2 linked regions of the Butyricimonas faecihominis genome follow. The protein of the gene in region 2 interacts with the protein of the main gene of each other region in a pairwise test. Links are inferred from orthologs where the notes say so. Each region holds a gene or a part of one and is shown on either strand. Other genes may lie near its edges.

What was found.
Region 1: the proteins of R8806_RS11905 (region 2) and def interact in binary tests that used the Escherichia coli proteins (3 or more experiments, as listed by UniProt). The link is inferred for Butyricimonas faecihominis from one-to-one orthologs.

What each region holds. Positions count from the first base shown.
Region 1 is NZ_AP028155.1:4,610,342-4,619,385, forward strand. Bases 5,976-8,730 are described here. They hold def (peptide deformylase), read right to left. Parts: upstream 7,753-8,730; coding sequence 7,198-7,752; downstream 5,976-7,197. Other genes in these bases: R8806_RS19135 (ComEC/Rec2 family competence protein), read right to left, coding at 5,976-7,094; ruvX (Holliday junction resolvase RuvX), read right to left, coding at 7,755-8,180; R8806_RS19150 (FtsB family cell division protein), read right to left, coding at 8,185-8,430. Also shown: R8806_RS19110 (YeiH family protein), read left to right, coding at 1-764; fsa (fructose-6-phosphate aldolase), read left to right, coding at 904-1,560; R8806_RS19120 (L-threonylcarbamoyladenylate synthase), read left to right, coding at 1,570-2,178; R8806_RS19125 (TrkH family potassium uptake protein), read right to left, coding at 2,313-3,761; Trk system potassium transporter TrkA, read right to left, coding at 3,758-5,101; more of R8806_RS19135, read right to left, coding at 5,166-5,975; R8806_RS19155 (carbamate kinase), read left to right, coding at 8,747-9,044. UniProt on the Escherichia coli protein: Removes the formyl group from the N-terminal Met of newly synthesized proteins. Requires at least a dipeptide for an efficient rate of reaction. N-terminal L-methionine is a prerequisite for activity but the enzyme has broad specificity at other positions.
Region 2 is NZ_AP028155.1:2,848,205-2,857,377, reverse strand. What follows is about bases 2,164-5,047. They hold R8806_RS11905 (aspartate-semialdehyde dehydrogenase), read right to left. Parts: upstream 4,159-5,047; coding sequence 3,169-4,158; downstream 2,164-3,168. Other genes in these bases: R8806_RS11900 (lipid A phosphoethanolamine transferase), read right to left, coding at 4,361-5,047; R8806_RS11910 (redoxin domain-containing protein), read right to left, coding at 2,164-3,015. Also shown: R8806_RS11920 (FecR family protein), read right to left, coding at 1-917; R8806_RS11915 (RNA polymerase sigma factor), read right to left, coding at 994-1,560; more of R8806_RS11910, read right to left, coding at 1,645-2,163; more of R8806_RS11900, read right to left, coding at 5,048-6,121; R8806_RS11895 (BamA/TamA family outer membrane protein), read right to left, coding at 6,066-7,238; cobI (precorrin-2 C(20)-methyltransferase), read right to left, coding at 7,298-7,999; R8806_RS11885 (ABC transporter substrate-binding protein), read left to right, coding at 8,426-9,173.

The sequences.
Region 1 (9,044 bases), 1.8 Mb from region 2 along the record:
CATTAGGATTGATTCAATCTTGTGTCGTTGTCTTTACCGTATGGAATTTCTGCTTTTGGTTATGTCGTAAAATGAAAATTGACAAAGAAATGTCATTGATGCTTTCCAGTGCTGTGTCCATTTGTGGCGTGTCTGCGGCTGTTGCTACTGCCGGAGCTATCAAGGGGGACAAAACAAAATTGTCATACGTGGTATCGTTAGTGTTGGTCGTGGCCGTGCCGATGATTTTGATCATGCCCGGTTTGGCTAAGTTGATGGGATTACCTGAGGATATGGCAGGGGCTTGGATTGGGGGAACGATTGACACGACCGGGGCCGTGGCTGCAACCGGAGCTATATATGGAGAAGTAGCCTTGCAGACAAGTACGATCGTGAAGTTCTCACAGAACGTGTTATTGGGAGTTGCGGCCTTCTTAATTAGTATTTATTGGTCTTATTCGAAGAAAGAGGTTACAGAAGAGAAACCGACGTTAAAAGTAATTTGGTTACGTTTTCCGAAATTCGTGTTGGGATTTGTTGCGGCTTCTCTTGTTTTTTCATTCTGCGTTGCTCCAGAGGTCGTGTCTGATGCTAAACCAATTTTGAAGAATATTCAAGGTATGTGGTTTGCCTTGGCATTTATGTCTATTGGGTTGGAGACGGATTTCAAAAGCTTGATAACCTCTGAAAATCGTCGTTCTACGTATGCTTTTCTGGGGGCGCAAGCGTTTAACGTGGTATTTACTTTATTTGTAGCCTGGATTCTTTTCGGACTAATCGCGTAACGGAGTTATAGAGTTTATAAGGTTACTTTATAAACTTTATGAACCTTGTGAACTTTATAAACTAAATATGATCGGATTACAGATATTGTTTGTAATTTTGTCCGTGATATTGAAGTTAAACAATAAAACCAGATAGAATATGAAATTTTTTATTGATACGGCAAATCTTGACCAGATTCGCGAGGCAAATGACCTTGGTGTGTTGGATGGTGTAACCACCAATCCGTCTTTAATGGCAAAAGAGGGTATCAAAGGTGACGAGAATTGTAGAAAACATTACGTTGAGATTTGCAATATCGTGGATGGTGATGTAAGCGCAGAGGTGATTGCGACTGATTATGAAGGTATGATTAAAGAGGGGGAGGAATTAGCCGCTTTGCACCCGAATATCGTGGTAAAAGTACCTTGTATTGCTGATGGCATTAAGGCTATCAAATATTTTACCAACAAGGGAATCCGTACGAATTGTACGTTAGTGTTCTCTCCGGGACAGGCTTTGTTGGCTGCTAAAGCTGGTGCAACTTACGTGTCTCCTTTCGTGGGACGTTTGGATGACATCAGTAGTGATGGGATCGAGTTGGTGGAAAAGATCGTGGATATGTATGCTTATTATGGTTTCAACACGCAAGTATTGGCCGCTTCAATTCGCCACACACAACATATCATTCAATGTATTGAGGCTGGGGCGGACGTTGCAACCTGCCCGTTGAGTGCGATCAAAGGTTTGTTAAAACACCCGCTGACGGATTCCGGTTTGGCTACGTTCTTGGCTGATCATAAGAAAGTGAATTCATAATTTACGATCATGCTTGTACGTTTATTCGAGGACAATCCCAATGATCGGGAGATTCGAAAGATCGTTGAGCTCTTGCGTGATGGTGGTGTTATCATTTACCCGACGGACACGATTTACGCGATCGGGTGTGATATAAATAGCGTGAAGGCCGTTCAACGGGTTTCGGCTATTCGTGGTGTGAAAGCAGAGAAAGCAAATTTCTCGATGATCTGTAAGGATCTGGGAAACATCGCTGCTTATGCAAAAGTAAGTAATGAAGAGTTTCGGTTGATGAAACAATATTTACCGGGACCATATACTTTTGTGTTGCCGGCTACCAGTAAGTTGCCCAATGTCTTAATGAATAGACGTAAAACAATAGGTATTCGAATACCCAAAAATTTTATTGTTCAGGCTATTGTCGAAGAGCTGGGCGGACCTTTGCTGACCACTTCTGTGAAAGCTGCTGAAGGAGAAGTCGAGGAATATATCACTGATCCGGAATTGATTCATGAGAAGTATAATCGTCTAGTTGATCTGGTCATAGACGGAGGATATGGGAATAATATTCCTTCGACAGTGATTGATTGTACGGGGGATGAAATTATTGTCACGAGGCAGGGATTGGGTGAATTGTAGGATATTTTTTAAGAATAGAGAGGCAGATAATTTCATCCGCCTCTCTATTCTTTTAGTAACGAGGTATTCCGGAATCTAAGCTCCGAAAATACCTCTCTTTGGGTGAGATCCAAATTATCTTGTGGGGGTAGAGATTACTTTTTCCAGAATGTTTTACTGAATAGAACGAGAACCGTGAATATTTCCAGACGTCCGACCATCATCAGAATGGATAAAAATATCTTGGCAAAGTCGTGTAGATTCGCAAAATTGTCCATAGGTCCAATCTCTCCAAATCCGGGACCCACGTTACTCATACTAGAGATAACAGCGCTACAAGCTGTGGCTATATCCTGAGTAAATAGTGACATGATTAGGCTGGAGATAGCGAAAATAAACATATACAGGATAAAGAAGCCCATCACTCCGGTCATAATATTGGGGTGAACGCTTTTCCCGTTATACTTGACATTGATAATTCCGTTAGGATGAATGATCCGTTTCATTTCGATAAACGAGTTTTTGAATAATAGATTGAGCCGGATACATTTTAAGCCACCCGAAGTTGAACCAGCACAGGCCCCGATGAATAAGAGTGCAAAGATGATGGCACCCGTGAGAGGTGGCCATAATAGATAGTCTGCGGTAGCGAATCCCGTTGTTGTCAGAATGGTAACTACTTGAAATATAGATTCTCGGATGCTTAATTCTAAGTTTGCATAACCGTTTAGGAATAGAACGATTGCGATGATTGCACTGGCTCCTAACGTGATGTAAAGATATAATTTGAACTCTTCATCATGAAACAATTTGCGGAATTTGCCGTGCAACATGACATAGAGTAAGCCGAAATTCGTTCCGGCAATAAACATGAATATAATGACCACATATTGGATGTATGCGGAGTCCCAATAGGCAAGGCTGGCTTGTTTGGTCGAATATCCTCCAGTAGCCATTGTTGTGAATGCGTGACAGATGGCATCAAAGAGATCCATATTTCCCAATAACAGTAAAATAGCTTGGGCAGCAGTTAGTGAAATATAGAGATACCACATACGTCGGGCTGTTGATTTGAAGGTTGCCGTAAATTTGTCATGTGTCGGACCTGGTACTTCGGCTACGAAGAGATCACGTCCCTCGATTCCCAAGCCGGGGATGATAGCTAAAAGTAACACGATGATACCCATACCGCCCATCCATTGAGTTAGGGAGCGCCAGAATAGAGTGGCATGTGGTAAGGCCTCGACGTTGTTTATTACCGAGGAACCTGTTGTTGTGAAACCGGACATGGTTTCGAATATGGCGTCAACAATTGACGGAATTGTTCCTCCGAATAAGTAAGGTAAGCAACCGAAGATGGTGAAGATGATCCACGTGCAGGTTACAATAAAATAGCCGTCTTTTTTAGCAAGTACCCGGTCTTTGACTTTCACTGTAAATGTCATGAGGCTCCCGACTCCCAGCGTGATGATCGCAGAGTAAACGAAAGCCATGAGATCGTTCTCCCCGTATATCAAGGCGACAATAATGCATAAGATAAGGAATGCGCTTTCTACAAATAATAGTTTCCCTATAATGTTGGTAATGAACCTAAAGTTGATCATTTTTGAAACAATTTGATTACTTTCTTCACGGCACTAGGTAAGGCGAAAATGACTACCTTGTCTCCTGCCTCGATCTGTACGTCTCCTTTAGCTATAATGGCATCCCCGTTACGGATAACACCCCCGACAGTTGCATTCTCCGGAAAATTCATATCTGCCAAAGTTTTACGGGTGATCTTGGAACCCGGTTCTGCTGTAACTTCGAAAACCTCAGCTTCCGAGAACGTGAGGAATTTCAAATGCTTTACATCCACGTTCATCGTGTAACGATAAATATGAGAGGCTGCAATTAATTTCGTGTTCACGAGAGTGCCAATACCGATGTTTTCTGCCAGATCAATGTAGTCGATATTCTCGACTTCAGCCACGCTCTTTTTTACCCCGAGCTTTTTAGCTAACAAGCAGGACAGAATGTTGGTTTCGGACGAGTGGGTTACACTGATAAAGGCATCCGTGTTTTTTATTCCCTCTTCTCGTAATAAGGCCAAATCTCTTCCGTCACCATTGATTACCAGCGTGGATTTTAATTTGTCGGCGATGAGAATACATTTCTCCCGATCCTTTTCGATAATCTTCACGTTGTAATTTTTCTCTAACAGAGAAGCTGTTTTGATACCGATACGAGAACCTCCCACAATAACAACATTCTTAACTTCATATTGTGATTTGCCACAAAGAGCGAATACATTGGGGACATAGAAAGGCTTGGTTACAATAAATACCAAGTCTCCATAGCGGAAAGAGTCATTTCCTCGCGGGATAATAGTGTGATCTGCTCGTTTGATAGCCACGACGCGGAAATGCTGGGCACCGTAACGTTCTGCCATTTTTATCAAGGTTAAGTTGAGTACCGGGGCATTCTCCCAAAGTTTGATTCCTAATAATTGCAGGCGGCCATCAGAGAATTCGTGTAACTGCCTTGAACCACTCTGTTTTAAGGAGGCTACAATTTCTTCCGCAGCCAATCGTTCCGGGTAAATCAGCGAATCAATACCGATCATTTTCAAGTACTCTTTGTTCTCGTCTTCCAAATATTCACTATTGTTTACCCGGGCAATGGTTTGTTTGGCCCCGAGTTTTTTAGCCAAGATCGCTGAGTTGATATTTTGATCTTCTTGGTGATTGACTGCAATAAACAAATCACACTTGTGTACTCCTGCATCTTTCAATGCACCAATTGAGGTACAAGATCCCACAATTGACATAACATCCAATTGATTACCCAGTAATTCCAATTTTTCTTCATCGCTGTCAATCAGCATGATATTATGTTCTTGCTTGCTAAGCATATTCGCGAGATGTGTCCCCACTTCTCCTGCTCCCGCTATGACTATGTCCATTTTAGTTAGGTGTTAATTAACGAGCAAAATAAAGCATTATAATCCGAATTCCATAAAAAAATGCCTATATTTTCAAGATAATTGTTCCCACTTCGCTTGTCTTGAAAAACGGGATCTGGTTCTTGAGACAGAACTTTTGCCAAGCTTGCGTGCAGCGACCCGTGTTCGAGTTGTCCATGATAATTTGCTGCGGATGGAACTTGAGTGAGTCGGGTGGGTAAATATTTTCGGTAATGATGACAATGTCTTCATTCGAAAATGTAGGGTAAGTGTGGTCAATTATTGATATAGAACATTGAGGAGATGACAGGTGATTCCGAATGAATTTTATTTGTTGTCCGACAAAAGCCTCATGGGTGGGTAAAGCTTGTAAGTGATTGGCTGTGATATAAGTGGACAAACCGTCATCGGGATTCGTGGTTTTGAGGTAAGTGTAATAACCCTTGTAATTCAATAAAATAGCGGAATGTTTGTAGAGATTACGAATCACGATTTCCTGATGGTTTTGTATATAGAACGTGAAACAGCCATGAAAAACGAGCAATATACTCATGCTATAACAGATAAATTTAAGGACGTGACGTTTTCTCGTGATCAAATAAATGATGACAAGGACGATGATGAGATAAAATAGTATGACGTGGGTTGCCGTCGGGTATAAATCCGGTAAGTTTATCACGATTTTGGAAAATAGTTGTAGGCTGAAAATAAATAGATGTGTTAGACTTATGATGATATATGACAAATAAAAATTGATGAATCCCGGTAATGCAAGTAGCAGGATTCCTCCATATAAAAGGAAAGAAGCGGCGGGTACTGCGATAAGATTTATGAAGATACTGTTCAAACTGATGGAATGGAAATAGTAAGCCATGATGGGTAATGTCATGACTTGTGCAGAAAAACTAATGCAGAGTAGCGTGTATAAGGGGCGGAAGAACTTGTGCATCTTTTTAATTCGCATCAATGGGTAAATTAGAATGATCCCGGTGTAGGCTGCGTATGACATTTGGAAACTGACAGAATAGAGTAATTCCGGATTGATAAGAAGTGAAAAAAAGGCCGCAGCGGCAATGGCATTCAAGGGAATTGTTTCTTGCTTGAATACCTCTCCAATCGTAATAAAGCTTAGGATGGTTGCTGCTCTACAAGCAGAGGGGGAGAGGCCGGTAATGCAGGCGACGAACCATATTAGCGGAATCAGAATCAAACGGGATTTTCTACTTTTAAAATGGAATAACCTTAATAGGCACAAGAAAAATGCGAATATAGCTCCTATATGTAATCCAGATATGGCAAGAATATGAATCGTTCCCGTGTTTTGGAATAGTTCTTTCGTATCAGAAGTGATTTCTTGTCTACATCCCAGGCAAAGAGCTGCTAATAGCTTGTACGTCGTGCTATCTGGGATGACCTGTTGTAGTTTAGTTGCTAAGTTATTTCGAATCATGTGACACACGGAATAAAGGTCTTGCGAGTGTCCGGTTTTATGGATTTCACCAACCGGAAAGCCTTTGGCCTGTATACCTTGATGTTGTAAGTAGTTGTTGTAATTGAAATCATGGCGATTATGTGAGGTTTGTAAAGGGTATAATCTTATCAGCCCGGAAAGGGAATCCCCAACCGAGACTTTCATGGAATCTGGAATTTGTAAATACGTGCATAAATGAGGTGAGGAAATGACAAGCTTTCCGGGGGAAAGAATTTGATTGCAGCGTCCTGTTAATTGATAAGTTTTGCCTGCAGTGATCGAGGGTGTCTTGGTTTCCGATAGATATATCCCCGTGGAGAAAAGTTCAGTAAAAGCGAGTAGTACAAACGGAAGGCCGGAACGAACTTTCTGGATAATGAAAAGCAGGGAAAAAGATATAATAATGACACCTAAAATGAACGTCGAAGGAAAGCTTGATAAATATTGACTGGCAGTAATTCCCAAGATCAACGGGATCACGAGAAAGAGAAAAGGAAATCTATGCCAGTAAATAGGGCGCAAACTAATTTCAAATTTTAGATTTTAAATTGAATGATTGACTGGCTCAAACAAGATAAGGTCCGAAGAATTCATGGATGTTATGAACCTTACGGACCTTATAAACTTACTTGGGTAATACTACCCTGTAACTTTGTTTGAATTTTCCGGCACTGATGTTATTCAGTTTTCCTTTGAGTAAACGTTTTTTCAATGCAGATAGGTGATCCGTGAAGACAATCCCGTCTAGATGATCGTACTCGTGCTGGATAATGCGGGCACGGGTTCCCGTGAATTCTTCCACGTGTTCTACCCAGTTTTCATCCCGGTAGGTAATTTTTATCCGGTCTTTTCGCATAACATCTTCGTGGATACCGGGAATACTTAGGCAACCTTCGTTGAAAGGTACGTCATCGCCCGAACGCTCTAAGATATGTGCGTTGATAAAAGCTTTCTTAAAATCCTTGCAATCCGGATCCAGTTCCTCGAATGGGGACCCGTCGATTACGAAAATACGAATGTTTTTTCCAATTTGCGGGGCAGCTAGTCCGACTCCATCTGATTCGTACATTGTTTGCCACATATCGTCGAGTAATTTACTCAATCCCGCATATTCCGGGGTGATGTCTTCGGAAACTTTCCGAAGAACCGGATGTCCATAAATGTAAATAGGTAAAAGCATTTTTAAATATTCAGATTTCTTTGTGATTCCATATACGATTGCAATATAATCGTTGCACTAATAGCATCGATTATCGCTTTGTCTTGACGTTGTTTCTTTTTTGCCCCTCCTTCAATCATGGCTTTGTGGGCCAGTACGGAAGTGAAACGTTCGTCATACATAACGATGGGTATATCCGGTAGCTTACGACCGAGAGCGGTAAGAAAAGGTTTGATATAGGTCATGCTTTCCGAATCAGTGTTGTCCATTTGCTTGGGATGTCCCACAACAATCAAGTCTACCTTCTCTTTCAAGCAATAGTTCTGCAAAAATTGCAATACCTCATGTGATCTGACCGTGGTTAGACTGTTGGCAATAATTTGGCATGGATCGGTAACGGCTATGCCCACTCTCTTTTTTCCGTAATCAATAGCAATAATTCTTCCCAATCGATTATTCCTTTACAATGATGAAAATATCCTCGTTTTCTTTCTTCATTAAATACTGCTCTCTAGCAAACTTCTCTAGGTTATCCCGGCTTCCCAACAACTCCTCTTTCTTACGTTTGTCCTCTTCTATCTTCTCCCGGTAATACTTTTGTTCGTTCTCCAATTGGTTGATTTTTGAACGCAACTGTAACCGGTCGATAAAACTGTATTTATCGAACAGAGCGATCCAGATAACAAATAGCAGCCCCACGAAAGTGTATTTGTTTGCAAATCGCTGGAACAAATTTCTCGATGATGGTTTGTTTTCGTTTTGCATATCGCAAAGGTACAAAAAAAGAGACGGTTAAGAGAAATAAATGATAAATTTTTTCCGAATGGTCAAAAGTCCGGTTTTTACGCTGCATATTTATAAAAACGGGGAGAATATTTATACAATGAATTGATTTACAATATTTTGTGTTTTGATAAAAAAGGATTTTACCTATTTTTTGTATAACTAATTTCGCTAGCTTTGTGGACGCAGAATTTTTCGAATAGAAAAGAAGATAATAAATAAAATACGAGTAATGGAAAAAAAATTAGCAGTTATCGCGTTGGGAGGTAATGCTCTTTTGAGAGGAAATCAAAAAGGTACTATTGAAGAGCAAAATGCCAATACCATCGACACTTTGGAGAATTTGGTATATTTAATAAAAGAAGGATATAATCTGATTATTTCTCATGGAAACGGTCCTCAGGTTGGAAACGTTTTGATGGATAACGCTGCCGGTGTGGAGAAATATGACAATGCCGCTATGCCATTGGATGTTTGTGTGGCTTTCACGCAAGGACAAATCGGGTACATGATTGAACGTAATTTACGTA
Region 2 (9,173 bases):
ATACCATCTTTCCAGCAGGTGAAGTACTTGGTGTCCACTGTTCTTAACTTACTTTCTCCGCTCCCGTTGATCGATAATTGTTGATCGGGAGCAAGGACAATGCTCTTACCATTCGGTAGATCACAAGATACTTTTCCTTGTACTAACGTGGTTACGAGTTTCTCTTTTCCCGGATAGTTACACACGTTAAATTGAGTACCGAGAACCGTGATGTTTCCTAGGGACGTCTTCACGATAAAAGGTTTGCCTTCTTGTTTTGTAACTTCAAAAAAAGCCTCTCCTACCACGGAAACTTCTCTTGTGTTACCCGTGAATTGGATCGGGTACCTTAATTCAGAATCGGCATTCAGCCACACTTTTGTCCCGTCTGCCAACACTAACGAGTATTCTCCTCCCCGGGGAACAACCAGCGTGTTATAGAGGGTTGCCGTTTGCTGTTGAGCCTGTTCGGTATCATACCGTAGCCCCATGGAATCGATATGAATGTTAATCCCGTTTTGTTCGTCGATTTTCACGGAGTCTCCTTTCAATTCAATTTCCAGACCATCATGTTTAATCAAGAAAGCTTTACGTGTTCCCGGATGTACTTCGGTAAGAAAGAGTTCATCTGGGGTAGGTGTCAATTCGGGAAGTTGCTGGAAATACAGGAATGTCCCTGTTCCGATTAGGATAATAATGGCGGCTGCAATTTTTAATAAGCCGGGTGACACCCATCTTTTTCTTGGTTGAACAACTTGCTGGTAGGCCTTTAGGTAATTGAAGCGTTGTTGTTCCCGAAGTTTTTTGGATACGTAACCCTTCTCTTGCAGTTTATCTGCAAGTTGTTTTAGCATATTGTCATCGATAGGTTCTTCCGTGTGTTCTGTGATCTTTTTTAATAGCCACTCGGTCTTATCTGATAATGCATTCCATTTCATCGGATTCGATTTTTATGCGTTATTTTATCTATAAATCCGAAAGTGCTATATGCGGGTGACAGCTAGAGTAATTTTTTTACTTTAATATTTCTAGAATGTATATGAGAAGTAAACTTTGTTTTAAATTTTCTTTGAGAAACACGTAGGCTCTTTTCTTTTGCGTTTTTACCGTGTTGATGCTGATATTCAGTTGGTCGGCAATCTCTTGCACGGTCAAGCCGTCAATACTCAATAGCAAGATGTTTTTACGTTGTTCCGGTAATTGATCAATGACCACGTGTAATTTGCGGATAAGCTCTTCTTCGACGGCTTGGTAGAAATCAACATCTTCAACATCGTCTTGTTCTTTGCTCCATCTTTGTAATCTTTGATTATCGACATTCTTATCCCGGAGATATTTTAAAGCGTTATTGTGTACCGAACGGTATAGATAAACCGAGAGGGCTTTCATCTCTTGGAAATGGAGCGAAGAATTCCAGATGGAGATAAAGCATTCTTGAACGATGTCTTCCGCCACGGTTTCGTCTACAACAATTTTGGTCGTGTAATTGCATAGAGTCCCGTAGAAATAGCGATATAGCTCTTTCCATGCATCAGATTCTTTCTGATTTATCCCTTTTAAGAATTTCTCTTGACTTGACACGGTGTGATTTCCAATTGTTTTTGCAAATAAACAAAAACTTATTGAAATAAAAAAGTTGCGGCCCCATGCACGGGCCGCAAAAGTCTAATCTTGGATGGTCTCTTTGATAAAATCTTCCATGTTGGAAGACTGGAGAGGGGCTTGTAATTCTATGATCTTTCCAGCGGGATCAATGAAAATAAATTGAACCATGCTGGCAGCACTGTAATGACATTTCTGTAAAAAATGTTTATCGAATCCCGCGTAAAGATGAGTCCCGACTTGTGCTTCCTCGTTTTGTATGGTTTGAACCCAGTTGTCTTTTTTATTGTCAATAGACAAGTTAACCAAAACGATGTTTTTCTTTTTAAATAGAGGTTGTAGTTTTTTCAACTCGGAAAATTGTTGTATTGCGGGACTGACACATGGCCACAAATAGAGGCAAACATATTTGCCCTTGAAGTCTTTAAGGGAGAATTCTTTATCTGAAATATCAACGGCTTTAAAATCCGGAGCAGGTTGTCCGGGGGAAACTGCGGCCCAACTATCATACGTCTGCTGGTATTGGGCAAGTAGTTCTTTGTCTGTCACGTGTTTCCGGTAGAAAGCATCCAGTTCCGTACTTTTCTGAATTCCGGCATCCTTGATATAATTGTTGGCAATAATGGTGAGTAAATTCTGTTTAACTTGTTCATCTTTGGTGTTATTGTTGATGTACTCCATTTGTTTCATGGCTTTTTCGTAGGGAGTATGAATAGGCGTTTTACGACTCATGATGAATGTGGGAACTTCGGTCATGAGAGTGCGATATTGCCATAGGCACAATGAATTTAGGTCTTCTTCCAACCAAGCTTTAAGCTCGTTGTAATAATCATCTCCCGGGGTATATTCAATCTTTGCCATATAGGGGTGCATCCGGGGATAGTCGAGTAATGACAAGCCTAGCATGTATTTAATCCGATTTTTTTCGAGTTTGATGAATTTACTGCTTTCCTTTGTCAAGGCTGGTGTCAGGCTGTCTAACAATTGTTGATTCTTCTTTACTTTTTCTTTCAGCAATTTCACAAAGTCTTTTATGTCTAAAGCGAAGTCCTTATTCGCGGGCCCTGATATTTTCACGTTCTTCAAGTAATCGGCAATGTTTTCTCGCACTCCCTCCATTTTTAGTGTTTTCTTCATGCTTTCTCCGTCAAAGGATAATTGGATGTGATCTCCTTTTTCGGCATAAATCGTCTTCTGCTCGGCAAAGCCGTTATGGAGGGTTAAGTAAATCGCATCCATATCTTCGATACGATATTCTGCATGTCCTTTGTCATCGAAATCCATACCAATCATGGACTCTTTCAAGTAGGAAATGACAAAACCCATTTCCGGGGTTTTCTCCACATCTACGGAGAGCGTGATGTTGTTTTGACTTCTTGCAGTATGAGTACAAGAGGTTAGTGCGATTAGAAAAATAATAAACTTACATTTCATGTTACAAGTTTTAAATTTACAATGATTTTACGATCACAGAACACGTTATTAAATCCGGAACGGGTAGTTGCGGGTGACAGTGTTTATAAAAAAAATGAAGGCCGGCAAATAATTATTGCTGACCTTCATTTTTAATAATGAACTTACGGGTTCTTACAAAAGATCGTGTTTGTACAAGTATTCCGCTATCTGCACGGCGTTTGTGGCGGCACCTTTGCGTAGGTTATCGGAAACTACCCACAGGTTGAGGCTGTTGGGTTGGGAGAAATCCCGGCGTAAGCGGCCCACGAAGACTTCGTCTTTCTCGTTGGCTGTGATGGCCATCGGGTAAAGGTTCTGGGCGGGATCGTCCTGCACGATGATACCTTCTGAATGGGCGAGCAGGTCACGAAGTTCGTCAAGGTCGTAATCCTGTTTGAATTCGATGTTTACACTTTCGGAATGTCCGCCCATGACGGGAACCCGTACGGCTGTGGCAGTTACTTTAATCGTGTCGTCATTTAATATTTTGCAGGTCTCGTTGACCAGTTTCATTTCTTCTTTCGTGTACCCGTTGTCGGTGAATGAGTCGCAATGCGGCAGACAGTTCCGGTCAATTGGGTGAGCGTATGCTTTTTTCACCTCCCGGCCTTCCCGTTCGCCTTCGAGCTGGTTGATTCCTTTCAAACCGCTCCCGGTCACGGATTGGTACGTGGAAACGACGACGCGTTTGATCCCGTATTTTTTGTGAAGAGGGGCTAGGGTGACCAGCATCTGTATTGTTGAACAGTTCGGGTTCGCGATAATCTTATCTTCTTTGGTTAAGGTGTTTGCGTTGATTTCGGGGATCACCAATTTTTTCGTCGGGTCCATTCTCCAAGCTGACGAGTTGTCTACCACGGTAATTCCGGCTGCGGCGAATTGGGGTGCCCATTCCAATGAGGTGTCTCCCCCGGCAGAGAAAATAGCGAGTTGAGGTTTCATGTTGATTGCGTCCCGCATACCCATGACCTTGTAGTTTTTCCCCTTGAAGGTAATTTCTTTGCCTACCGAACGCTCGCTGGCTACCGGTATTAACTCTGTTACCGGGAAGTTTCTTTCTTCCAGAACCTGCAACATTTTTCTTCCGACTAATCCTGTTGCTCCTACTACTGCTACTTTCATCGTGTATAATTTGATTTAATGATTAGATTCCCTTTCCGGGAGTCTTTTTATGAGTTAGGTTATATTAACGCCTCAAAAGTAGTGAATAAGCATTGCTTGAACAATAGGGGCATGTTATTTTTTCAACAATCATACGGGATGTTAAATTCTTAACTCTTTTTAATCATCTAATCATAAAATCACTTAATAGGAAATCATAGAATCACTCAATTGAACAGTCCATTCCCCTTTTGAGAATCATCTCTTTATCTTGTTTCTTCAATCCGACCTCGTAATAATTCACGGGTTGGTCGTGGTCTCCGAGGTACATACGTGGTCTCCGGACAAAACCGGGATTGACGAGCGAGTAAGTGGAGTCAAAATAAGGGGTCTGAATCTCGGCCATATTCAACAGGGTATGGAAGATTGAGGCGTTCGAAGAAATGGGGGCGCTACTATTGTAACGTGCGACCTCGTACATCCTCGGCCTAGCGTCGATGTAATTATCCGAGAACCACATCAGGAATGGAATGTGTATCTGGTAATAGGTCGGGATCGGTGAGGCGTGCAGGAATCTTTTCCGGCTGTCGTCCAGTAAATCCTCCCCGTGGTCCGGCGAGTAAATCATGGTAGCATCAGCTCCCGAGTTCTTCAATATCCCGATCAGGCTGTGCAGGAAGTAATCCGTGTACAGGACACTGTTGTCATAAGCGTTGATGAGTTGGTCCTTGTTTTTGTACTCGACTTCCGTGGCGTTGGCCGGTTGGAATTTGGCAAATTCTTCCGGGTAACGTTCTTTATAGTTGAAGTGTGATCCGTAGGTGTGGAAGACAATAAATAGGTTCTCGCTCAACGAATCCACGTATTGCTGTATCAACGGGAGCATTTCTCCGTCGAATTTATTGACCGTGATTAACCCTCCGTCCGCTTGTGGACGTACATTGACATGAATGTCTGCCTCCGCGGCAAAGTAATCCGTGAATGATCGGTTCGGTGTCTGGTTTGACAGGAATATTGTTTTAAACCCGGCCTCTTTGAAGGCAGTTACGATGCTTTTATGCGTGTAGAGGTACTCGTAGTGGCAAGCGTCGGCGGCGGACAAGATGAGTGGTACGCTTTTGTGTGTCGTGTTAGATTGTGTTAAGGCATCTTTGTATAGTACCAAGTTATCCTCGTTTTTTAATAACGGGTTGGTTTCCCGATGATACCCCCACAGTTCCCAGTTTTCAGCCCTTCCAGCCTCCCCGATTACCAGCACGTATATTTCCCGGCGTTGATGAACGGAATCACGGGTGGCATGATAGACGAAATCTTTCGAGGTGACGGGGTAGTTCATGCTGCGGTTCCATTTCACTCCCGCGTAATATAGGTTATACATCACGTTTGCCGGGTATATATCTGTTTTTACCTCGTAGGTGTTATCCCGGTGTTTCTCGAAAGCGACCAGTCCGGAACCAATGATAAAGAAGATGATTCCCCACGTGATCATGTGCTTGCGGAATACGGCAGTACGTTTCACTTTATAGTGTACGGCAATAGAGGCCAGCACGATAACGGGGATATAAAGGACGCAGACAATGATAATGGAGGGCCATATATTTCCCAGCAATTCCCCGGCCTCGGAGGCGTTCGTGGTGGGTAGGTTCAGGAACATATCAACAGCGATGACCGACTCTCCGAAGAGATAGAACAAAACGAGCTGGAAGGCGTGTAAGATCAGTACCGGAATCAGTATCAATTGCATGAGGCCCGCCCGTTTGAACAGGGAGAACACGACCATGTAAACACCAAGTGGTAGCAGAATCAAGATCGTTTTGCCCAGTCCGGAGAGAGGTTCCGTGAAAAGCAGACAGAAATTCGGGACTAAATTCAATGCGATAAAGAGCCAAAACAATAGTTTTGGCCGTTTCACGAAATTCACGATCCCTTTAAAAAGCTTCGTTAATGCCGAAGTAGAATGCGCTGACGCCTTTGCCGAATCCATAATCTAATCTTACGTTTACTCTGTTTTTAAATTCCCAGCGATAACCTATTCCGTAGGTCGGCAGGGTTTGTTTCCACTTGAATTTGTCCATGTCGGGGAACACGTTTCCGGCTCCTGCCCATGCGGTGATTCCGTGGCGGTTGTATATCTTCTGGCGATACTCTACCTGAAATTGTATCAGGTCGTTGTCCCGGTATCTTCCCTCGTAATACCCTCGCATGGCGTATGATCCTCCCATGAGGGAAACCATGCTCCAAGGGGTATTCCCGTAGTTGAATGTTCCTTGTAACTGGCTGGCGAGTATGGCACCTTTCCACATTTTCTGGTAATATCTGAAATCCACGCTTGTGCGTTTGAAACTATCGTCATTTCCCAGCCATCCGGGGAAGAATTGTTGTTCCAGTTGGGCGAAAAAGCCTCTTGCCGGGTTCGGGATAAAGTCTCGCGAGTCATAAGATATAACGAGTCCCGGTCCGAAGGTGTTCACGTTTTTCTTGGCCCCGTTGAGGAACGTGATGTCATCGAAATTCCTTGCCGTGACATTGCGGAACATGAGGTTTGCCCCGGCGTACAAGTTGGGTGCGAGTTTGTATAGAAGTTCCAGTTTTACCTGTTGTTCCAATCGTTTGTACTCTGTCTTGTGATCCTCGTCTTTCCCCGCATCGTAGCCGATTCCCCAGTATTCACTGGGAAACGAGAAAAAGTACATATTGATGTTTGCCCGGAAACGGTCTTTCGGGAAAATCATGTTGCCCCGGATACCTAGCAGGTAAAAACCCGTGGTCGTGACATCCCCGTAAAGGGAAATGTTTGACGGGGAGATGGTTTTATCTTCCCGGTCGATGCGGAACAGTCCGGATGCGACCACGCCGAGTCCCAGTTTCGTGTCACTCGAAAAGTGCGGCCCGCCGATGATGGAGAAGTCGAATTTCTTTTCTTCTTTCACCTTGTTCGATTGCTCGAAATAACGATAGAGACGGTGAAAGAATCCATTCTTCAACGTGTCAGTTGTATTGTTCAGCGAATCTCTTGTCACGAGTTCCCCCGCCATGATGTCATGGAACGGGATAAACAATAAAAGGCATAACGACAATGCACATATTATTCGTTGAATCATATAATTAACCTGTAAAAATGTTTATAATCATTCATCTTGCGTCTTCTTGTACGCAATATCTATGCCAATTGTTTGCAAGGACGAATAATCATTAACGAGAAATAGGGGAAGTCTTTGCGTGTGATGTCGTTGTAAGCAGTCGTGTGTAGCTCGTCTGACGTGCCTACATTTTCGTAATAGTGGTACTCGTGGCAGGGACTTTTTTGCATGAAACGGTGTATTTCTTCCGTGCATTGCGAGAGTTTCATGATCACCACAACATGACCGTTGGAAAGAAGGGTGTCCAGTTCTTTGGCGGTGGTTATTCCCGGTAGGACGACGAGTTTTTCTTCTTGTTTCACAATGTGAAGGCCCGAGATGGCTCCTGCCGCAATAAAAGCAGGGACACCGGCCACGGTGGTAACGGGAAGGTTCATGGAAGCGAGTCTGTCGAACATGGAATTCACGGAAGAGTAAAAACCGGAATCCCCTTCCGCCGTGATGGCAACGTTTTTACCCGTGGCGACAAGGGATGCTATTTCCGTGCAAAGGGCATCATAGGCTTGATTGGCAAACGTGCGATCCTTGGACATGGGGACGTGGAAAAGTCGTATTCGTTCCATGGCCACGGGCAGGGCTTGCAGGATGTCCCGGGAACGGGATTTGGTCTGTGTGCCGGGACAATAGATAATGTCCGCTCCCTGTAAGGCTTTTAATGCCTTCAACGTGATCAATTCCGGTTCTCCCGGTCCCAACGATACTCCCACGATTTTTCCTTTCATGTCTAAATTAGTTTGTAAAGTTTATAAGGTTCATAAAGTTTATAAGGTTTATGGTCCCTTGTGAGGTGCTTAGTTCACGGCAACGGAAGTTGCCGACAGGCTTCGTCCGAAGGACACCCCGTTACTTTATAAGCTTTATGAACCTTACAAACCTTATGAACTCTTTTTCTTCGTTGCAAAAGTCGCTAAAAAAGGAATAGCCTCAAAATAATATTTATATATTTGCAGGCGTCTTGGTGCTTTCATGTTGGAAGAAAAGGGAATCCGGTGAAATTCCGGGGCTGTCCCCGCAGCTGTAAAGTCATTGCCCGTCCGAGAGGGCGGATCTTTTCGTTAGGCCACTGGTGATACCGGGAAGGGGAAAAGATGACAAGCCAGAAAACCTGCCATGAGACGTGATTAATTAATACTTTCGGAGGAAAAGAAATGAATGTAGTGCGTTTTTTTTATCTTTTATGCTTTTGTAGTGTTCTCTTTTGTTGCAAGTCGACTTCACGCAAACAGTCGTCGGGAGAACAGACCGTGAAAGAGAAGGTCGATACGGTTTCCCGGATTCATATTAAGTATGCTAAAGGTTTTTGGTTGGAGGAACGTGAGGGGTACGTGGTACTGAACATCAAGGACCCGCAGGAGAGTAGTCATACTCATTACCAGTACGCTTTGGTTCCGCGTGGATCGACGGTGCAGACCCCAAAAGATTTACCGGTGGTGGCGTTGCCCGTGCGGAGTGCCATTTGCATGACTTCGTTGCAGCTCTCCAATTTCATCAAGTTGGGGGCGATGGATCGGGTGGTGGGAATCACGAGTACTCGTTTCCTGTTTAACAAGGATATGCAACGGCAGGTGGACGAGGGGCTAACCCGTCGTATCGGTATCGAGGGAAATTTCGATAACGAGGTGATTATGAGTATTAATCCCGACCTGATGTTGATTTCCCCGTTCAAACGCGGGGGGTATGATGCCGTGAAAGATATTGGAATCCCGCTGGTGCCTCATCTCGGTTACAAGGAGATGACACCGCTCGGTCAGGCCGAGTGGATCAAGTTTGTCGGCCTATTATTGGGGATGGAGGACGTGGCGAACCGGGAGTTCGATCGAATCGAGCAACGTTATAACTCTTTGAAAGCGATGGTGGGAGAGGTGAAGTATCGTCCCGTTGTATTTAGCGGGGAGT